4 regions of the Mucilaginibacter sp. P5_A6 genome follow, and region 4 is predicted to be linked to each of the others. Evidence: riboswitches for the same ligand, from Rfam matches in the RefSeq annotation. Region 4 holds a riboswitch; each other region holds the start of a gene.
The links. Region 4 has a riboswitch for S-adenosylmethionine ahead of AC1DO4_RS18950 (O-acetylhomoserine aminocarboxypropyltransferase/cysteine synthase family protein). Riboswitches for the same ligand answer to the same signal wherever they lie in the genome.
Positions count from the first base shown of each region.

Region 1: linked by a shared signal. The riboswitch ahead of AC1DO4_RS14405 (TlpA family protein disulfide reductase) and the one ahead of AC1DO4_RS18950 (O-acetylhomoserine aminocarboxypropyltransferase/cysteine synthase family protein) in region 4 are both predicted to bind S-adenosylmethionine.
Region 2: linked by a shared signal. The riboswitch ahead of AC1DO4_RS08070 (hypothetical protein) and the one ahead of AC1DO4_RS18950 (O-acetylhomoserine aminocarboxypropyltransferase/cysteine synthase family protein) in region 4 are both predicted to bind S-adenosylmethionine.
Region 3: linked by a shared signal. The riboswitch ahead of metH (methionine synthase) and the one ahead of AC1DO4_RS18950 (O-acetylhomoserine aminocarboxypropyltransferase/cysteine synthase family protein) in region 4 are both predicted to bind S-adenosylmethionine.

Region 1 covers NZ_JBFUKZ010000012.1:52,020-57,504, reverse strand. Annotated here, with positions in the region: gene AC1DO4_RS14415 (SusC/RagA family TonB-linked outer membrane protein) at 1-2,877, opposite strand, end outside; gene AC1DO4_RS14410 (hypothetical protein) at 2,904-3,116, shown strand; gene AC1DO4_RS14405 (TlpA family protein disulfide reductase) at 3,248-3,817, opposite strand; SAM riboswitch class I at 3,935-4,046, opposite strand; gene AC1DO4_RS14400 (hypothetical protein) at 4,344-4,553, opposite strand; gene AC1DO4_RS14395 (lipase maturation factor family protein) at 4,623-5,485, shown strand, end outside.
Region 2 covers NZ_JBFUKZ010000006.1:59,215-64,699, reverse strand. Annotated here, with positions in the region: gene AC1DO4_RS08085 (serine acetyltransferase domain-containing protein) at 1-306, opposite strand, end outside; gene AC1DO4_RS08080 (family 2A encapsulin nanocompartment cargo protein cysteine desulfurase) at 315-2,240, opposite strand; gene AC1DO4_RS08075 (family 2A encapsulin nanocompartment shell protein) at 2,224-3,144, opposite strand; SAM riboswitch class I at 3,292-3,404, shown strand; gene AC1DO4_RS08070 (hypothetical protein) at 3,465-4,109, shown strand; gene AC1DO4_RS08065 (4'-phosphopantetheinyl transferase family protein) at 4,315-4,971, shown strand; gene AC1DO4_RS08060 (sensor histidine kinase) at 4,994-5,485, opposite strand, start outside.
Region 3 covers NZ_JBFUKZ010000002.1:370,052-375,536, reverse strand. Annotated here, with positions in the region: gene AC1DO4_RS03635 (Bax inhibitor-1/YccA family protein) at 1-686, shown strand, start outside; SAM riboswitch class I at 822-932, shown strand; gene metH (methionine synthase) at 1,095-4,784, shown strand; gene metF (methylenetetrahydrofolate reductase [NAD(P)H]) at 4,863-5,485, shown strand, end outside.
Region 4 covers NZ_JBFUKZ010000019.1:50,889-56,373, reverse strand. Annotated here, with positions in the region: gene AC1DO4_RS18955 (homoserine O-acetyltransferase family protein) at 1-368, opposite strand, end outside; gene AC1DO4_RS18950 (O-acetylhomoserine aminocarboxypropyltransferase/cysteine synthase family protein) at 457-1,776, opposite strand; SAM riboswitch class I at 2,020-2,130, opposite strand; gene AC1DO4_RS18945 (trans-sulfuration enzyme family protein) at 2,311-3,429, opposite strand; gene AC1DO4_RS18940 (hypothetical protein) at 3,521-4,042, shown strand; gene mqnE (aminofutalosine synthase MqnE) at 4,202-5,398, shown strand.

The sequences.
Region 1 (5,485 bases), on a different contig from region 4:
TATTGTAGTATTAGGAGTTCCATCAACCTTTACGCCTTTAAATATCATCCCATCATGATAAACAGTTTCGCCATTAGGAGCGCTACCTGCCTGCACAGCCGTTGCAGAAGTATTATTACCCGGATAGTAATAACTTAAACCTCCATTTGTGGCACCACGTCCCGGCAATGTTGATGCAAGCACACCAGTGTAAGTACCGGTACGGTTGGTATTTGAATAAATAGAACCACCAAAGCGAGCGTCAACCAAAACACCAAGGTTAATGCCTTTATAGGTAAAACTGTTATTGATACTGCCCAGCCAATTTGGTGTAAATTTCCCCAGGTATTGTTTGGTGGGGTTAATAACCGGTGTACCATTAGCCCCAATAACTATCTGCCCGGATGAGTTACGGGTGTATGCATTGCCAAACAATGTACCATACGGCTGACCAACAGCAGCCAGTACCTGCACCGTACGATCGGTACCCAGGATGTAACTTTGTAAACGGCCTTCAGCATCAAGCGAAACTACCTTACTCCGGTTAAGGGAATAATTGGTAGTAATATCCCAGGTGAAATCTTTTGATTTTATGGGGGTTAAACCCAGCTGAACTTCTAAACCTTTATTGTTGATCTTACCGCCATTGATCAGCTTTTGACTGTAACCGGTAGATGGACTTACATCAACCTTTATGATCTGGTTTACACTATTGGTGTTGTACACGCTCACATCCAAATGTACCCTGTCCTGAAAAAAACCTAATTCAAAGCCAGCCTCAGCAGATGTTGTGGTTTCGGGTTTCAGATTTGGGTTCAGATCTACACTGTTTGCGTTTTGTTGCGGATTTGTGTTAAAAGGAGCCGTAAAATCATAAACGTTGATCAGTTGGTATGGTGTGGTTGCCTTACCCACTTTTGACCATCCACCTCTTAATTTAGCATAGGTAAGCACGTTGCTCTTAATATCCAGCGCCTCTGATAATATTAAGCTACCATTTACAGATGGGTAGAAATAAGACAAGTTAGCCGCCGGCAAAGTTGATGACCAGTCGTTACGGCCTGTAAGGTTAATAAACGCGTAATTTTTATAACCCAATTGTGCCGATGCAAAATAGCTATACGTTTTCAGCTTGCCGTAGTCATTTGATGACACCAGCGGATCGCGCGAATTTTTGAGCGTATATAAACCAGCGACTGCCAACTTGGGTGCCACCTGGTCGTTTTGCTCATTTACTATGGTGCTGATATTACCACCGCCCAATACATCTAATGAGAAATCATTACTGAGCTTTTTGGTGTATTGCAGGCGGGCTTCGGTATTGGTTTCGTTTACGCTATAGGCATCTTCCTCGTACGAACCAAATGGTGTACCATTGGTACCATAGGCTACTTTTATTTTACGACGGTCGTTATAATAATCGGTCCCGGTACGGAAATTGGCCGATAAACCTTCGATGATCTTATAGTTTAACTCAACACTACCTATAATGCGGTTTTTGTGCTGGCCAACGGTGTTTTCATAAGCCAGCCAGTATGGATTACTATAATAGCTGTTGTTCCAGTTAAAAGTATTGCCATTGGCATCCTTATAGTTTTTCAATTGATTAATATCAACCTGGCGGCCAAACCAGGTGAATTGCAGCATAGTACTGGTAGCTCTTCTGCCACCTGCCCCAGGCAGGTTATCTGCATCATCTTTGATGTAATTGGCAATGGTAGTTATTGTTAATTTAGGGCTAAGCCTGAAGGTAGAGTTCAGTAAAAACGAATTTCTGCCCTGTGACGTATTTGGAATAACACCCGTTTGATGCAGGTTGTTGTAGGATAGACGGTAATCAGCCTTATCGCTACTCCCGGATAGCGCTACTCCATTATTAAGGGTTACACCTGTTTTAAAAAAATCCTTTACATTATTGGGATGCGCCACAAATGGCACAGCCTGCCCATTTGAATAAAACTGTGGTATAAGTGAACCGTCAAGAGCCGGACCCCAGCTTTCGTCGACACCATCATTTACGCCACCGCCTTTACCATCCACATAGCTGAACTTACCGTTTGAACCCTGACCATACTGATTTTGGTAATCGGGCAAAACCTGCAGATTGGAGAAACTTGTATTTGAATTAATAGTGATACCTAATCCTTTTGAACTTTTACCAGTTTTGGTTTTAATAAGGATAACACCGGCAGCAGCCCGGTATCCATAAAGCGCCGCCGCGTTTGGACCCTTGAGTACGCTTACAGATTCAATATCTTCGGAGTTAAGATCGGCTATGGCATTGGCAAAATCCCTTGAACCATTTGTACCCAGGAACTGGGAGTTATCTACAATAGTACCATCTACCACAAATAATGGCTGATTGTTACCGGCTATAGAGGTTTCGCCACGAATTATAATGCGGGATGATCCCATATCACCCTGGCTGTTGGTAACCTGTACACCTGCAATTTTACCTGCCAGCGCGTTTACCAGGTTGGTCTCCTTGGCCTCAGAGATGTCCTTTGATTTTAATCCCTGAACAGAATAGCCCAGTGATTTCTTGTCTTTAGAAATATTAAGCGCCGTGATTACTACCTCGTTAAGTGAATTAGGAGCATCCTGTAATATGATCTGTAAATTGGTTTCATTTTGCCTTACCGTTATCTCCTGTGTTGCAAAACCTATATAGGTAATCTTCAATACATCGTTAACATTCGCTGAGATGTTGAACTTGCCATCAGCATTGGTTTGAGCACCGGTTGTGCTACCCTTAACAGAGATATTAACGCCAGGCAATGGCAGGCCATCGGATTTTGCGGTTACCACCCCGCTTATTTTAACAGATTGCGCCGCAACCGTTTGGATGAGAAAAAAGGGCAATAGGATTGCCAGTAAAAATCTGTAATTTTTTAACATGATGGTTAATGATTAATTAGTTTTTGTTGCCGGCACAGCAAAGCCAGTCAACAGCTTTTTTTGGGCAAAACAATCCCCGCTGGATACTTTATAGTGCCGGTAAATTCATTATTGATTGTGTTGGTTATAAGCAAAGGCAGCCAGCTGCAGCAGGCATGGGGCTAATAACCGTTGCCATTAAGTTAACAGCAACAACGCATACACTGCATATACAGGTAAACAGAGGCGGAGGAAAATGATACCAATTTGCTGGCAGGGAGTACGTTTTGGAAAGGTGTTCTTGTTGTTTTCATAACAATTTGATATATAGATGGTAACAGGGTCAGTTTAAATACGGAGTTAAAATCATTATTTAGCTTTAAGCCTTTATTTAGTTTACAGATGCAGTTTTATTGTTAACCAGCGCATCTACTGCTTTTAGCATCGATGCAAATTCCTGTGTATCATACAAACGGGTGAGGTAAACAATCTTCCCATCTTTATCGATAACTACATTACGGGTTACCCCGCTTTTTTTATTGGCAAAACGACCGAAAATATTAGCCCCCGGATCAAGCGCCAATGGATAGCTGATCTTCATTTCCTGTTGAAAGTGCTGCACCTTTTCAAGGGGTTCATCGCGGTCTACCCCTATCAGGATCAGACCATTGCCTTTGTAGGCTTGCCATACTTCCTTTTCAAGACGAGGCATTTCCTGGCGGCATACACTGCACCAGCTGGCGGTAAACTGCAGGATAACCACTTTGCCACGCAACTCTTTTAAGGACGTTTTGCTGCCATCGGCCAATACAAGCTCAAAATCGGCAGGGGCCTGGTCGCCAACTTTTACAATATAGCCACGGTCAACAGATGCACTATCGGCTGGTTTTGCCGTTTGTGCGCCGGCAAACAGTGCGCTTATTAAAAACGAGCAGGTAATTAGTAAATGTTTAATATTCATAGTTGTAAATTTTAATGCCTATTTTATGCAGGCAGAAATTTTCAGAAATTTAATTAAACAGGAAATTTTGGAGAGAAAGGCACAACGATCAGCCATAAGCTGCGCAATAATTTGCGGATATTATCTTTTCCGCTTTTTACGGCGGACAGGAATTAGCACCTTTATAACAATGGGCTTACAGGTTGCTAAGACATCATCGGGCCTTTCCCTCAGTCTTTCTTGATAATTAAATTAAAGAACTTATTTCGCCTGCAAATGTAGAATATATTCTACTAAATACATAGACATTGTATAATTTAATTGTCATTTATTTGCAACACTGGCACCAGCCTGTAGTATCTCGGTATTTTGCGTCCCTTCAATACCTTATTAAATCCCTCCGGAGGCCGCGTTATGAACCTGCCACGCTCCTTTTAAGCTCCTTTCAACCACCATTCGGACTCCGCGATAATTATTAGATTTTAGGATAAATTTTAACAAACTATATACTACTATTAATGTACTATTATTGAGGAATGTTGTACTATTATTGAGGAATGTGCAAAAAGCAACTAAGTAAATAGAATTGGAAACGGGAAACAAAATAGACAGCGGATCCGGCGGCGTTTTTCGGATGCCGGGCGCCCCTCCCAGCTACTGGCTTACGCGCTTTGTCATCCTCCGGCTGCTGGGGGTGGTGTATGCTGTTGCCTTCCTGGTGGCCATCAACCAGGTAGTACCTTTGATCGGTTCTCATGGGCTCCTTCCCCTGGAAATTTACCTGAAGCAGGTGAGCGCCGCCCTGGGCTCGGCGGGGGCGGGGTTTGTGCGGCTGCCGTCGATCTTCTGGCTCTGGCATTCTGATGCCGCGCTTTTAACTGCCGCCTGGATCGGGTTTGTGCTGTCATGCGTAGTAGTGGCGGGCTACGCCAATGCGCCGCTGCTTGCGGTACTCTGGTTTCTGTACATGTCGTTTGTTCACCTGGGGCAGGATTGGTATGGATACGGCTGGGAGATCCAGCTTAACGAAACCGGCTTTCTGGCTATCTTCCTCTGCCCGCTCCTCAGCCTGCGCCCGTTTCCGCGGTATGCGCCTCCCCTGCCCATTATCATTTTATTTCGCTGGCTCACCTTCCGCATTATGCTGGGTTCGGGGTTGATCAAATACCGCGGGGATGAAATATGGCGTAACGGCACTGCCCTTTACTACCATTTCGAAACACAGCCTATTCCCGGGCCGCTGAGCCGGTGGTTTCATTTTCTGCCGCGGATAATGCTCAAGACCGGCATCTGGTTCAATTGGCTTGGCGAGCTGATAGCACCATGGTTCGTATTCGGGCCAAAGGTTGTGCGTCATGTTGCGGGGGCGGTGATCGTGTTATTCCAGGTTAGCATTATACTCAGCGGCAATCTTTCTTTTTTAAACTGGCTTACCATTATTCCGGCTTTGGCCTGTTTGGACGACAGCTTCTGGGCCAGGGTTCTTCCCCGCACACTGGTTCGTAAGGCGGAAGCTGCGGCCGGGGGCGCCGAAGAATCCAAACCTATGCTCATCACCTCCTGGGTAGTTGCCGGCTTAATTGCAATCCTGAGCATCCAGCCTGCAATGAACCTGCTGTCCCCGGGGCAGGTTATGAACTCCTCCTTCGACCCGCTGGATCTGGTAAATACCTATGGCGCATTCGGCTC
Region 2 (5,485 bases), on a different contig from region 4:
CGAGGCATCCTGTCGCAGATCCTGGTAAATTTCATTCAACGAATCGTAGAACGAAATTACGGCCTGCTCAATATCAAGATCTTTTGGATCAAGATAACTTAACAATATATTCTCCAGATCTATCTGGTTCTTTTTAAGATGACCGCCATAAATTGATAGTTTATTTGCATGGTTATTAGGAAACAGAAATTCAAAAAGGTCGGATAGCCAACCAACACATTGCCTGATTTTGGGTGTCGCCTCCCATTCAGCTTTATGTGTTTGGTAAAGCGATTCTATGAAGCTGTCGAATTTATCGTCTTTCATGTTGTAGCCTATCTTTTAAGATTGTGTAGCGTATTCACCAACAGATCAATTTCGGCGCAGGTATTATAAAATGCCAGTGATGGCCTTACCGTGCTTTCTACGCCAAAGCGCCGCAATATAGGCTGGGCACAATGGTGGCCCGAGCGTACGGCTATACCTTGCTGGTTTAATGCTGCTCCTACATCTTCAGTTTTATATCCATCAAGCACAAATGATAAAACGCTGGCTTTATCTGGCGCCGTGCCTATCAGGCGCAATCCCCTTACCTCTTTTAATAATTTGGTTGCATAACCTAACAGGTAATGCTCGTATTGGGCTATAAGGGGCATACCTAAACGGCTTACATAATCAATCGCTGCACCCAAACCGACCGCGTCGGCAATGTTACCGGTGCCTGCTTCAAATCTACCGGGTGCATCATGGTATTGGGTGTACTCAAAAGTTACATCGTTAATCATATTGCCGCCTCCCTGCCAGGGTTGGGTTTCATTTAACAGGTCTTCCTTACCATAAAGCACACCAATGCCCGTAGGCCCGAAAACTTTATGGCCCGAGAATACGAACCAGTCAGCATTTAAAGCCCTTACATCTACAGGCATGTGCGAAACAGATTGCGCACCATCTACCAATACTTTAGCACCTGCCAAATGGGCCAAATGAACAATTTGTGCAGCGGGCGTAACCGTACCCAAAGCATTGGATACTTGTGTAAACGAAACCAGTTTGGTTTTGGGTCCAAGGAGTTTAACATATTCATCTATCAATACCTGTCCATCATCATCAACAGGAACTACTTTTATTTTTAAACCCTTTCTTGCAGCAAGTTGCTGCCAGGGAACAATATTGGCATGGTGTTCCAGGTGGCTCACAATAATCTCGTCATCCGCGTGCAGGTTTTGCTCGCCCCAACTTTTGGCTACCAGGTTAATGGCTTCGGTTGCACCGCGTACAAAGATGATCTCGTTTATGGAGCCGGCATTTAAAAAGGTTTGTACCTTTTTGCGTGCCCCTTCATAAGCATCGGTGGCTCTTGCCGCCAGTTCATGCGCTGCGCGGTGGATGTTGGAGTTTTCGTGCTCATAAAAGTAGCTGATGCGGTCAATTACCTGTTTTGGCTTTTGGGTAGTAGCCGCATTGTCCAGCCATATGAGCGATTTACCATTCACCTGTTCCTGCAATATGGGAAAATCACGCCTTACCAGGTTTACATCAAACGGAGAACTGATAATATTGCTGATGCCTGCCTGCTTAACTTTTTCCTGATCTGATTTTACCGCAGGTAATCCATGCTTAACTGATAAAAAATAAAAGGGAATTTCGGTGGCTGCAGGTGCACCGGCAAATGATAAAGTGTTTGAAGGACCCGATGTATTAATGTTGCTCAATATTTTCTTCAGATCGATATCAAAAGCCTGGTCCTGCTGGTATGGCAGCTGGAACAGGCTTTCAGGAACAGGTGATAACTGCTCAACCGGGAAGCTTTGCTTTAAAGGTACATCAGGTATAAGATCAGTTTTCACCAGGTAAGAGTTGTAACTAAAACCAGGTTGCGCAGGCAATTGCTCTCCAAACGCAGTGGAGGTACTACCAGGAAAAGGCGCCGACGGATTAGGATGATTGCTTAAATTAGGATCCGCAAAGCTGGTTTGCGGATCTTTTAGGTTAATAGCATTATTCTGGTTAATGGCAGATGGCGAAATACCACCACCCCCGATTGTACTTGAAGGAATGGATTGTACGGGAGTATTTACCTGCTGCAATGAGGTAAATGAGCCTGCATCGGCTATATTGCCCGGTAATAAAAAAGGTTCAGAAGCCCGTTGAACGGGCAATTGGTTTACAAAGCCGCCTGGTCCCGATTTAAAGAACTGGTTGGCCAGTTGCTCCAGTTCCTGCAGGTTGGGTAAGTTATCCGGATTAATATTTGTACTCATGGTAATTGCCTAAATCAACATCCTCTAAAACTGCAATAGCATCATCAACCAATACGGCTAAAGAACAATAAAGCGAAACCAGGTATGAGGCAATAGCTTTATTATTGATACCCATAAAGCGTACAGATAAACCCGGTGACTGCTCGCCCGGTAGACCAGGTTGGAACAAGCCAACAACACCCTGGCGGCTTTCGCCTGTCCTTAGTAGAATGATCTTTGATTTGTTATTTACGATGGGCAGTTTATCAGATGGGATAAGCGGGATCCCTCTCCAGGTAATAAACTGCGACCCGAACAGTGAAATCGTAGGCGGTGGTACGCCGCGTCGGGTACATTCGCGACCGAAGGCAGCTATAGCCAGCGGATGCAGCAGGAAAAAGCCAGGTTCTTTCCAAACTTTAGTGATCAGTTCATCCAGGTCATCCGGGGTGGGAGGGCCCAGCCTGGGTTTAATTTTTTGTGATGGGGCGATACTGCTCAGTAGCCCATATTCAGGATTGTTAATGAGCTCGCTTTCCTGCCTTTCCTTAACGATTTCGATAGTAAGGCGGAGTTGTTCACTGATCTGGTTGTAAGGCTTGCTGTACAGATCGGATACGCGGGTGTGTACGTCCAATACCGTATTTACTGCGCTCAGGTTATACTCTCTGGGATTTTCCTCGTAGTCTACAAAGGTTGACGGCAGTTCACGTTCATCGCGCGAAGAGCAATCAACTTCTACATTATTAGCGTCTACAACTTTGTTTAAACGGTATACGCCAGATTCAACCGGGATCCAATTGAGTAAATGAGTTAACCAGCGTGGCGTAATGGTTGATAACTGTGGAACGGTACGGGTTGCTACCGCTAACTGCCTGGCGGCTACATCGCCAAGAGCTGTTTGTTTTGATTTTTGATCTGGCATTTTGGATAATAGACTAAGTGTATTAAGAAATTATTTTATGGTGCTGCTTTAAATTACAATAACCTGTTCGCAATGATAAGAAATAATATATATTAAATCTATAGAATTTATAGAATTAATATATATTTGCAGTATCACATTCTTTTTTACTTATCCAGAAAGACAGAGTGAAAGGCCCGATGATGTCTTGGCAACCTATACAATACCTTGTGTTGTAAAAGGTGCTAATTCCTGCTCCTGTAAAGGGAGAGAGATAAGATGCTACAGGTTTATAAATATCTCCACAGCTCTTTTCCGGGTAGTTGTTGTCATTGTTACTCTTGGCTAAGGACGCCGACAGATTTTATATTATCTTAATTAGACATCAACAGGCCGCGATAGCTTATATCCAACCACCCGTTTTTTCAAAACAATGGAAACGAACTGCCGGTATTGTATCAAAAACAGGTTTTATTTTTGTATTCCTGTTTTATCGCGGATATCACTATGGCCGCCTTTACGCGGCCGGGAAAACCTTTAAGCTGCCGCTTGATAACGGCGTGCAACATTTTATCGGTTTTTATAACGTAAGCGAGTTTAGGCTTAATAACAGGCTTTCGTCCTGTGCGCCCGACGATACCGTATGCTGGCAGAACGTAATATTTGAAAAGTTTAATACCATCAGCATCAGGGTAGCTAAGCAGTTTCAACTAAACACGCAAAACAAAATCCGCACTACCGAATATTATGGTAACGTTGGCAGGCTATTTTACGGATATGAGGCAGATACGGTTAAGCATGTTATTACACTGAAAAACCGGTCCGATACAACGGAGAAAATTGTGCTTAACTATACTGTACCATTCCCCGGCAGATTTATTATAAAAGGAGTAGACCGTAAGAATGATTCGATATATGTTGTGCTTAACAAGATTGATAAGCAATACCCGCTTGCTGCAAAAAGAACTACTGGTGATAATGAATAGCGACAAATGATTGGCTGGAACAGGTTCCCGTCCCGTTTAAGAGGCACCCAGTAAAAGGTATCAAATATTTCAGAACATTCTTTGTAGCAAAACCACGCTCGTGTTAACTTTTTTAATAAAATAAACATTTGTAAGAATTCCTGGGAAAGATGGACAAATATTGCCAATATGTTGATATTTATAATTAATTTGAGACACGGTATCAATGGTTAAAATTTATTTTATAAGCAATGAATCCCCATTGCCCAACGTTGATTTTTTAAATTATCTCAATTCATTTCCTTTAGATATAAAAAGCAAAATTTTAAGATTTAGCAGATGGCAGGATGCTCAGGCATCTCTTCTGGGCAAAGCTCTATTGAAAAAAGGATTGGATGATTTCAATTTAGATTCCAATCTGTCAAAATTAAAATATACAAATTATGGCAGACCCTACATCGAAGGTGTTTTAGATTTTAATATCTCCCATTCGGTTAATTACGTTGTTTGTGCATTTTCTACAATTGGTAGGATTGGTGTTGATATAGAGGAGGTTAAGGAGGTTTCTGTCGGTGAATTTAAAAATCAGTTTCTTGAAGAGGAATGGAACGCCATTATTAACTCTGAAAATATTTATCACTCATTTTATACTTACTGGACAGCCAAAGAGGCTATAATTAAAGCAGATGGGAAAGGGCTTAGTATTCCGCTGAATAACATTTTACTTAAAGATGGGAAATCGCTATTGGAAAAAACCTTATGGCATTATCGGGCTATTGCATTGGCTGACAATTATATAATGCACATTGCATCTGATTATCAATTGCTGAATATAAATTCTATTGGATTAGAATGGAAAGACATCGTGAATGTAAAATCTTGAATCAACCTTAAACAGATTAGTATCAATTACACATTACAGGATTTAAGGGTAAGCTAAAGCCAAAGATGCTTCCTTTTCCTGGTTCACTTTCTATTGTAAAATTTCCATTATGTTTTTTGATGATCTCGGATGCGATATAAAGTCCAAGGCCAACGCCCTGGTAAAGCATTGATGTTTTACTTACCCGGTAAAAGCGCTGAAATAATTGACCTATGTCCTCTTTTGCGATGCCTATTCCAAAATCCTCCACATTTATTACAATGTGCCCCAAAGCTACTTTCGCCTTTACAATTACTTTATTTGCATCAGGAGAATATTTTATCGCGTTATTAAGAAGATTAATCAAAACCTGTTCTATCTTAAATTGATCACCTGTGTAGTGTATATCAATTGAGTTTTCAAGCAGGATTTCATGTTTATTAGAGATTTGTTGTACGCTGGATATACTATTAGCAAGTGCATCTGAAAAACTAAATTCTGATATATTCAAATCTATTTGCCCGGAGTTGATCCT
Region 3 (5,485 bases), on a different contig from region 4:
TAACAGAACAAGATGCATCCCGTAAATTTATAGCCAATGTATTTTTATGGATGTTTGTGGCTTTAGGCCTTTCGGCCTTTTGCGCATTCATGTTTTCTCATAACCAGGCATTATATGAAATGCTCAGAGACCCGGCCACAGGCCGCAATACCGGCTTAGGTACTATTGTTATGTTTGCTCCGCTGGCTTTTGTGCTAATTATTTCATTTGGCTTCAACCGCTTATCTTACGGGGTAGCTGCGTTGCTGTTTATTGCTTTTTCGGCAGTAATGGGCATTAGTTTAAGTTATATCCTTATAATTTATACAGCAAGTTCCGTGCTCGGCGTGTTTATTACCACATCTGTTGTATTTGGCATTATGGCAGTTGCTGGTTATACTACTAAAACGGACCTTACAAATTTCGGTTCAATAATGATTATGGGGCTGGTGGGCATTATCGTTGCATCATTATTTAATATGTTTATGCATAGTACCCAACTGGAATACATTATTAGCTACATTGGTATAGCCGTTTTTGTAGGCTTAACCGCTTATGATGTTCAAAAGCTAAAGCGCATTGGCGCAGGCCTTGAGTATGGCAATGCTTCGGCCGGTAAAATGGCACTTTTAGGGGGCTTAACGCTATACCTTGATTTTATCAACCTTTTCCTGATGATACTGCGTTTATTTGGCAGAAGAAGATAATAACCCCGCAAAACATCTGTTATTAAAAGCTGCCTGCAAAAGGCGGCTTTTTTTGTACACATAAATTTACGCAGCATACAGATTGAAGGGTTAAACAACTATTGCATTTTACCGCTTTATTATGCACCTTTGCATTGCTTATGGAGAAAGACGGAGGGATTAGACCCTGCGATGTCTTAGCAACCTGTGCTTCACAAGGTGCTACATTCTACTCAGCCAGCCATACGGCCCTGGGAAAGATAAGCGAAAGTCAATATAACACCCGACTTTTCGATGTAAGCTTTTTTAAGTATCAAGTAGTTAGTATCAGGTATCAAGACATTTTTGTTTTGTGCTATGGCCTAATTTAAAAATCAAGCACCGGAATTTCCCGTACTTGATACTTGATACTCGCTACTTGATACCAAAATGGACATTAGAAAAGAATTAGAAAAACGAATCCTTATAATTGACGGGGCTATGGGTACCATGATACAGCGGTACCAGCTTGCCGAGCGGGATTTTCGTGGGGAGAGGTTTAAAGATCATATCAGCGATCTTCAGGGAAATAATGACCTGCTGAACATCACACGCCCAGATATCATAAAGGCAATTCATGCCGAATATTTGGATGCCGGCGCGGATATCATCGAGACCAATACCTTTAGTACGCAAATAATTTCGCTTGCCGATTATAAGCTGGAAGAACTGGCTTATGAGCTGAGCTACGAGGGCGCTCGCCTTGCCCGCGAAGTAGCCAACGAATACACTAAAAAAAATCCATCAAAACCGCGTTTTGTTGCCGGTGCTGTTGGACCAACTAACCGTACCGCGTCCTTATCGCCCGATGTTAACGATCCGGGTTATCGTGCTGTTACTTTTGATGACCTGGCTAACGCGTATTACGACCAGGTTCGAGGTTTGGTTGATGGGGGATCGGACCTGTTATTGGTTGAAACCATATTTGATACCCTTAACGCCAAAGCCGCGTTGTTTGCAATAAATCGTTATGCAAATGAATCGGGTAAGCATTTGCCAGTTATGATCTCGGGGACTATAACCGATGCGTCAGGTCGTACTTTATCGGGGCAAACTGTTGAAGCTTTCTGGAACTCGATACGCCATGCCAACCTGCTTTCGGTGGGGTTAAACTGCGCTTTGGGTGCTAAAGAAATGCGTCCGCACCTGGCCGAGCTTTCTGAAAAAGCTGACGTATTTATTTCGGCCTATCCCAATGCGGGCTTGCCAAATGAGTTTGGCCAGTATGACGAAACCGCGCATGAAACAGCGCACCAGCTTGATGATTTTATTAAAGCCGGGCTGGTTAATATTGTGGGGGGCTGTTGTGGCACCACGCCAGAGCATATTAAGTGTATTGCCGAACGAGCTGCAAAATATCCACCAAGAAGAATTCCTGAAGTTGAACCCGATTTGCGCCTGAGTGGTTTAGAAGCAGTTACCATAAAGCCCGAAAGTATTTTTGTGAATGTGGGCGAACGTACCAATATCACAGGGTCGCCAAAGTTCTCGAAACTTATTTTAGCCGAGGATTATGAAGCCGCATTAGCCGTTGCCTTGCAACAGGTGGAGGGTGGTGCCCAGGTAATCGATATCAATATGGATGAGGGTATGATTGATTCGGAAGCGGTAATGGTAAAATTCCTGAACCTGGTGGCCTCCGAACCTGATATTGCCAAACTGCCTATCATGATCGATTCATCCAAATGGACGGTTATCGAAGCTGGGTTAAAATGCATCCAGGGTAAGGGTATTGTAAACTCTATCTCCCTAAAAGAAGGCGAAGAAAAGTTTATTGAATATGCCCGCAAAATATTAAGCTATGGCGCTGCCACAGTAGTGATGGCCTTTGACGAAACCGGGCAGGCCGATTCATTACAGCGCCGTACCGAGATTTGTAAACGCTCCTATGATATATTGGTTAACGTGGTTGGTTTCCCTCCGCAGGATATTATTTTCGACCCTAATATATTAACTGTTGCAACCGGCCTGGAAGAACACAATAACTACGCGGTTGATTTTATTGAAGCCACGCGTTGGATTAAACAGAACCTTCCACACGCCAAAGTAAGCGGTGGGGTTAGTAATATTTCCTTCTCGTTTAGAGGAAACAATGTAGTGCGCGAGGCAATGCACTCGGCATTCCTGTACCATGCCATTAAAGCAGGTATGGATATGGGAATTGTGAATGCGGGGATGCTGGAAGTTTATGAAGAAATAGATAAAACCCTGCTCGAACTGGTAGAAGATGTATTACTTAATCGCAGAGATGATTCCACCGAGCGCCTGGTAGAATATGCCGATACCATTAAAAGCAAAGGTAAAGAGGTAGTGCGCGATGAAGAATGGCGCAAGGGAACTGTACAGGAGCGTTTATCGCACGCGCTTGTGAAGGGCATTATTGAGTACCTGGATAATGATGTGGAAGAAGCGCGCCTGGCTTATGATAAACCTTTGGAGGTTATTGAGGGCCCATTGATGGATGGCATGAACATAGTAGGCGATTTGTTTGGCGCCGGCAAAATGTTTTTGCCACAGGTGGTAAAATCAGCCCGGGTAATGAAAAAGGCGGTGGCTTACCTACTGCCATTTATCGAGCTTGAAAAACAAAGGGTTATTGATGCCGGAGAAGACTCCAGCGGCAGCCGTGCCAATGCCGGTAAAATATTGATGGCCACCGTAAAGGGCGATGTGCACGATATTGGTAAAAATATAGTAGGCGTAGTTTTGGCCTGTAACAACTTCGAGGTAATTGACCTGGGCGTAATGGTACCGGCACAAAGGATCATCGAGGAAGCAAAAAAACAAAACGTAGACATTATCGGCCTGAGCGGACTGATCACCCCTTCATTGGATGAAATGGTGCATTTTGCCAAGGAAATGGAACGTGAAGGTTTTACTATTCCGCTCATCATAGGCGGGGCTACCACCTCGCGCATCCATGCGGCAGTTAAGGTTGATCCTCATTACTCGGGTGCTGCCATCCACGTATTGGATGCATCACGTAGCGTTACCGTTTGCAGTAGCCTGATGAATCGCGAGGGCAGAGATGCTTATATCCGAAACATTAAGGAAGAATATGCCAAATCGCGCGAAGCGCATTTGAATAAAAAGTCGGATAAACGTTTTGTAACTATCGGGCAGGCGAGGCAGGCCCGTTTCCAGATCAGCCTTGACGGTGATGTTGCGCCAAAGCCAACCTTTACCGGCACTAAAGTATTTGAATCGTACCCGCTGGAAGAGCTTGTTCCCTATATTGATTGGACACCGTTTTTCCATACCTGGGAACTACGCGGCAGCTACCCCAAAATATTTGCTGATAAGTTTGTGGGCGATGAAGCTAAAAAGCTTTTTGATGATGCACAGGAGCTGTTAAAGAAAATTGTAGATCAGAAACTATTACACGCCAATGGTGTGATTGGTTTTTGGCCGGCCAATAGTGTTGGTGATGATATTGAACTGTATACAGATGAAAGCCGTACTACTTTATTAACTCGCATCCATACGCTTCGTCAGCAGGCCGAAAAGGTTAAAGGCGATCCTTACTATGCTCTGTCAGATTTTATCGCACCAAAAGAGAGCGGTGTGCCCGATTATTTTGGAGGATTTGCCGTGACTACGGGTATAGGCTGCGATGAACTGGTAGCAGAATTTGAAGCCGACCATGACGATTACAACAGCATTATGGCCAAAGCACTTGCAGACCGCCTTGCCGAAGCCTTTGCCGAGAAAATGCATGAGCTGGTGCGCAAGGAATATTGGGGTTACAGCAAAGGCGAGCAACTAAGTGCCGACGAACTGATCAAGGAAGAATATCAGGGCATCCGCCCTGCACCAGGCTATCCCGCCTGCCCGGATCATACGGAGAAGACAACCTTATTTGAATTGTTAAAGGCCGAGGATAATGCTAAAATGTACCTGACCGAAAGCCTGGCCATGACCCCGGCAGCGGCAGTAAGCGGGTTCTACTTCGCGCATCCGCAGGCCAGGTATTTTGGATTAGGAAAAATCAGTAAGGATCAGATTGAAGATTATGCTGTACGTAAGAATATGGATATTGAAACAGTAGAACGCTGGCTTGGTCCAAATATAAACTATTGATAATAACACACAACAAACCGTCATTGCGAGGTACGAAGCAATGACGGATATAATAAGAAACCCGCACCATAATTAACAATGAAGATAACGGACCATATTGCTAACGCAAAAGGCAAAACACTATTCTCTTTCGAACTTATCCCTCCACTAAAAGGTCAAAGCATTCAAGGAATCTACGATGCCATCGACCCTTTGATGGAATTTAAGCCTCCGTTTATTGATGTTACTTCGCTGCGCGAGGATTATATATATAAACAGCATGATAATGGTCTGCTGGAGAAGCTAAGCTACCGCAAACGCCCCGGCACCATTGCTATTTGCGCAGCTATCATGAATAAATATAAGGTTGATACCGTACCGCATTTGTTGTGTGGAGGTTTTACCAGGGACGAAACTGAGAATGGCTTAGTCGACCTACAGTTTTTAGGGATCGAAAATGTACTCGTACTTCGTGGTGATGCCCGCCGTGGTGATGCCTCTTTTGTGCCAACTCCAAACGGACACAACTACGCTACTGATCTATTGCAACAGGTGGTAAATATGAACAATGGTATTTACCTCCACGAGCATAATGACGCGAGCCTGAAAACCAATTTCTGCATCGGTATTGCCGGTTATCCTGAAAAGCATTTTGAAGCACCAAACCTTAAAACCGACTTTAAATACCTGAAACAAAAGGTGGATATGGGCGCCAATTTTAT
Region 4 (5,485 bases):
AAATGATCTGCCAAAAGCTGATGTGCTTTTATAATATCCCTGATAGTAAACTGCGGAAAAGCCTGTAAATAAGGCTGCCCGTTTGCCGGGTTAATACTTAAAGGGTTGGTTGTGCCATAAGGCGAACCCAGGATATTGGCGCATACTATAAAATGCTCTTCGGCATTAAATTTATTACCTGTGCCTACAAAACCTTTCCACCAATCATAAACATCCGAATTAGCGGTTAGGGCATGGCATACCCATACCACATTATCTTTTGCTTTGTTAAGCCTGCCATAAGTATGAAAGCCTATCTCCAGTTCATGTAATTCCTCACCGGATTCAAGGCCGAATGGTTGAGTGTACTTAAATATTTCTGTGTTCATTCTTTTGTCTTGTTATCGCGGGTGCAGCTGATTTTATTGTCAGCCGCAGCCCATAACAACTTTACTATATCACTTAAAAAAAACTATACTATACTAATTGGGCCGATGCCCTTTTTATTTTGGCAAATGCCTGTTCAAAATCTGCTTTAATATCATCAATATGCTCAATACCCACAGCAACGCGTAACGAATTAGGCCTTACACCTGCCGATAACTGTTCCTCATCAGAAAGCTGCTGATGCGTAGTTGCCGATGGCTGAATGATCAATGTTTTTGCGTCGCCAACATTAGCTAAATGACTTACCAGTTTAAGATTATCAATTAGTTTACCGGCATCTTCTTTATCACCGTCTATCTCAAAGGATAACACCGCTCCAAAACCATTTTTAAGGTATTTTTTAGCCAGTTCATGGTAGGGCGATGATTCCAGTCCCGGATAGTTAACTGTTGCTACCTGGGGATGCTGGTCGAGCCATTTGGCAAGCTCCAGTGTGTTATCTACATGGCGCTGTACACGCAATGAAAGGGTTTCTAATCCCTGGATATTCAACCATGAATTAAATGGTGATTGCGAAGGGCCAAAATCTCTAAGGCCTTCCACACGGGCACGTATTATAAACTGAATGTTACCAAACGGGCCGCCAATGCCAAATACATCGGCAAATACCAAACCGTGGTAACCTTCAGACGGCTCTGTAAACTGCGGAAACTTGCCATTGGCCCAGTTATAAGTACCGCCATCAACTATTGCACCGCCAATGCTGGTTCCATGACCACCTATCCATTTGGTGGTTGATTGTACCACCACACTTGCGCCATGCTCCAACGGGCGAAACAGATACCCGCCTGCTCCAAAAGTATTATCAACTATTAAAGGCAGATCGTGCTTTTTAGCGAGAGCGCCTACCTTATCAAAATCGGCAATGGTAAAGCCGGGGTTACCTATGGTTTCCAGGAAGATGGCTTTGGTTTTACCATCGATGAGGGCTTCAATACTTTCGGCAGTATCATCTTTGGCAAAACGCGCCTCGATGCCTAAGCGCTTAAAGGCTACCTTAAACTGGTTATAAGTACCGCCATATAAAAATGGCGAGGTAACAAAGTTGTCGCCAACCTGTAATATATTATTTAATGCAATGAATTGTGCTGCCTGGCCCGATGCCGTAGCTAATCCTGCAATACCACCCTCTAAAGCCGCTATACGTTTTTCAAACACATCGGTAGTGGGGTTCATTAATCGGGTATAAATGTTGCCAAACTCCTTTAAGGCGAACAGGTTTGCACCATGCTCGGCGCTTTTAAATACGTAAGATGTAGTTTGGTAAAGCGGTACGGCGCGCGCACCTGTAGTTGGGTCAACTTCCTGGCCAGCGTGTAGTTGTAAGGTTTCGAATTTTAAGGCAGACATAGTTTTAAGTTTTTGAAGGTTATAATTAAATTTTTGATGTTTGAATGGATTTTAGCAAGCTGATAAATTGTTTACCAGTTTTACAACACGTATATTTTCAGGGATTGAAAAAGAAACGCATTAAAGCATCAACAGCAGCAACACATACAAATACCGCTATTTAAGCTAATAGGTTGTATGTTACCGTTTTGGGTATTAAAAATGTTGCCTGTAGTAATTTTAATTAAACTTTTCATGGTTATAAATTTATATTCCCCGGTGTTATTTGCCGGGACAGGAATTGGCACCTTCTTCAAAATTGAAGGGTTGCCAGCGGGTCATTGAGCCTGATCTCTCGCCGCTTCTTTATAAATCAATACCCGAACTATGCGGAGAATTGATCGACTATAGTGGTATCGCTACCAAATAATGTTCCAAAGATAAGCGGATATTTATTTAAATACCAAATTAAATTTTTATTTAGATTAAAGACTGCTGGGCAAAGGAGCAAGAACACATGGCATTTCTGTCCTTGCTCCTCCGTCTTTTCATCCTTTATCCATTCAAAGCCTGCTCCAAATCGGCCACTAAATCATCAATATGTTCCAGCCCAACCGATACCCGTAATAAGTTAAACGGTGTTTTAGTATCGGGGCCTTCCATGGTTGCACGGTGCTCTATCAAACTTTCCACACCGCCAAGGCTGGTTGCCCTGGTAAATATTTTTAGCTTGTTGATGATGTTGTGGGTATCGTTTTCATCGCCCTTAACTATAAAGGATAGCATTCCACCAAAGGCAAGCATTTGGTCTTTAGCAATTTCATGCTGCGGATGCGATGTTAAACCGGGATATAAAACCTTTTCTACTTTGGGGTGATACTCTAGAAATTCAGCTAATAACTGCGCATTGTTTACATGTGCTTTAACACGGTATGGCAGGGTTTTAATGCTGCGCACCAGCCAAAAGCAGTCGGTTGGAGAGGGGATAGCACCACCCATTTCCTGCACCTGGCGTATTTTTGCCCACCAATCGCTTTTTTCGGCGGTAATTAACGCTCCGCCCATCAGGTCGCTATGCCCGCCAAAGTATTTTGTTGCCGAATGCATTACCATATCGGCACCTAAGGCTAATGGCTGCTGGCATATCGGTGTTGCGAATGTATTGTCAACAACAACTTTGAGGTTTTTTGCTTTCGCGATAGCTGCCACCTTTTTAACATCAGTAATTTTGAGCAGCGGATTTGACGGTGTTTCTATCCAGATTACACCGGTTTCGGGCTTAATGTGCTGCAATAATACTTCACTATCGTTAACATCAATAAAATCGAAAGTTAATATACCGGCAAACAGGTTTTTAAGCTGGTTGCGCAGGCCGTGATACATATCATCGGGACAAATAATATGGGTACCCGGTTTAAGTGATTGAAATACGGCCATGCCAGCGGCATTGCCTGATGAAAATGAAGCAGCATCAACACCACCTTCTAATTGGGCTATCACATTCTCCAGTAACGAGCGGTTGGGGTTTGATGACCGGCTATAGATATGCCCTCCCGGAAAGTCGCCATCCATACCACGCTCAAACGTGGTAGACATAACAATAGGCTGTATCACAGCTCTTGATGATCCATCAATATGGTTACCCGCGTGTATGGCTATAGTTTCAGTTTTCATTTTGTATATGGTATAAATCAAAGTAAATAAGATTATTTGTGATTTACTGTAGCGACAGGCGTAAATATCACGTAATTATTAAAAAACACCTATGAAAAACCTGTACCTGCTTACCATTATCATTGTACTAACGGCCTCAGGCTGCCAAAAAGAAAACATTGCCAAACAAAGCGAATATGATACCAGTTATAAAGCGTGGTTAAGCTTTAAAAGCAGTGCAAAAAATTCCTATTCGTACACCACAAGTTTTGGCTCGTGGACAGGTTTTGGTGTTAGCATCAAAACAGGCGTTAGTAATGGCAAAGTTGTATCGCGCAATTACATCCGGATACAATCACGCAATGATGGTACTAACAAAACCGACACAGTTAAAACCTGGCATGAAGATGCCGCTACTATAAATACACATCCTAATGATGCCGGCATCGCCCTTACCATTGATGGCGTATACTTAAAAGCGCGCACCGAATGGCTTAAAGTTGATGCAAAAAGCAACGACATTATATTTGAAGCAAAAAACAATGGTTTAATATCAAACTGTGGTTATGTGCCTCATGGCTGCCAGGACGATTGCTTTAACGGAGTTACCATTACAACGATAACAGCCTTGTAAGCTAAAAGCCAAAAGCTCAAGGCATAAAGCTTTTTGAAATATGGCTATCTGTCTTAGGCTTCTTTCCGCTCATAATCTGATTGTCAAGAATGACTTGCGCTTTAAGCTTTCCGCCTTGAGCTTTCTGCTTTTTTAGTACATTTGTACAAAGTTTTTTTAATGGAGGCTGAAAATAATTTACAGTTATTATTACAAAATCCGGATCTGCCTGCTGATTTAAAGCACATTGCCGGGAAAGTACAACGCAGCGAACGGATAACCTTTGATGAAGGTGTTACATTATATGAACAGGGCGACCTGGGTTACCTGGGCGTTTTGGCCAACTACATCCGCGAAAAACGCCATGGCGATAAAACTTATTTCAATCGTAATTTCCATATAGAGCCTACCAATCTTTGTGTTTACGATTGTAAATTTTGTTCATACTCGCGCCTGCTGAAACAAAAGTCAGAGGGCTGGGAGTATACCATGGACGAGATGTTTAACATGGTTACCAAATACGATGATGAACCGGTAACCGAAGTTCATATTGTAGGCGGTGTATTGCCGCAATACGATGTGCCTTTTTACCAGGAACTTTTTAACAGAATCAGGGATCATCGTCCCGGGCTGCACATTAAAGCGCTGACACCTGTTGAATACCATTATATATTTAAGAAAGCTAAAATAGACTACGCAACGGGCATGCGCCTGATGTATGAGGCAGGCTTAGGTTCGATACCGGGCGGCGGCGCCGAGATCTTTCACCCGGAAGTTCGTGAACTGATTTCGAAAGATAAATGTACCGGCGACCAGTGGCTGGCTATCCATGAAGAATGGCATAAACTGGGAGGGCGCTCAAATGCTACTATGCTGTATGGTCATATCGAGAAATTCCATCACCGTGTTGACCATATGGAACAGTTACGGCAACTACAGGATAAAACAGGTGGTTTCCAAACGTTTATCCCTTTAAAATTCCGCAACCAGGATAACCAGATGTCGCACGTGCCCGAATCGAGCGTAATTGAGGATTTGCGAAATTATGCCATAGCCCGCATCTACCTGGATAATTTTGATCATATTAAAGCTTACTGGGCAATGATCAGCCGCACTACTGCGCAGCTTTCTCTTAATTTTGGTGTCGATGATATTGATGGCACCCTTGATGATACTACAAAGATTTACTCCATGGCAGGCGCCGAAGAGCAGCACCCCGGCATGAGCACCAAACAATTGGTGGAGCTGATAAAAAATGTAGGCAGGCACCCCATAGAGCGCGACACGCTTTATAATGTAGTTACCGATTACAAGGATTTTGAATTCCCGGAAACTCAGCCCAAGCCACAATACTACAAACTGCCGGTAATTAATTAGGTAAAAGCTGAAAGCCGAAGGCCCAAAGCAGAAAGCAGAAGGCAAAAAGCTTCAATTGATTAGAAAAGGGCTTTTTGCTTTAGGCCT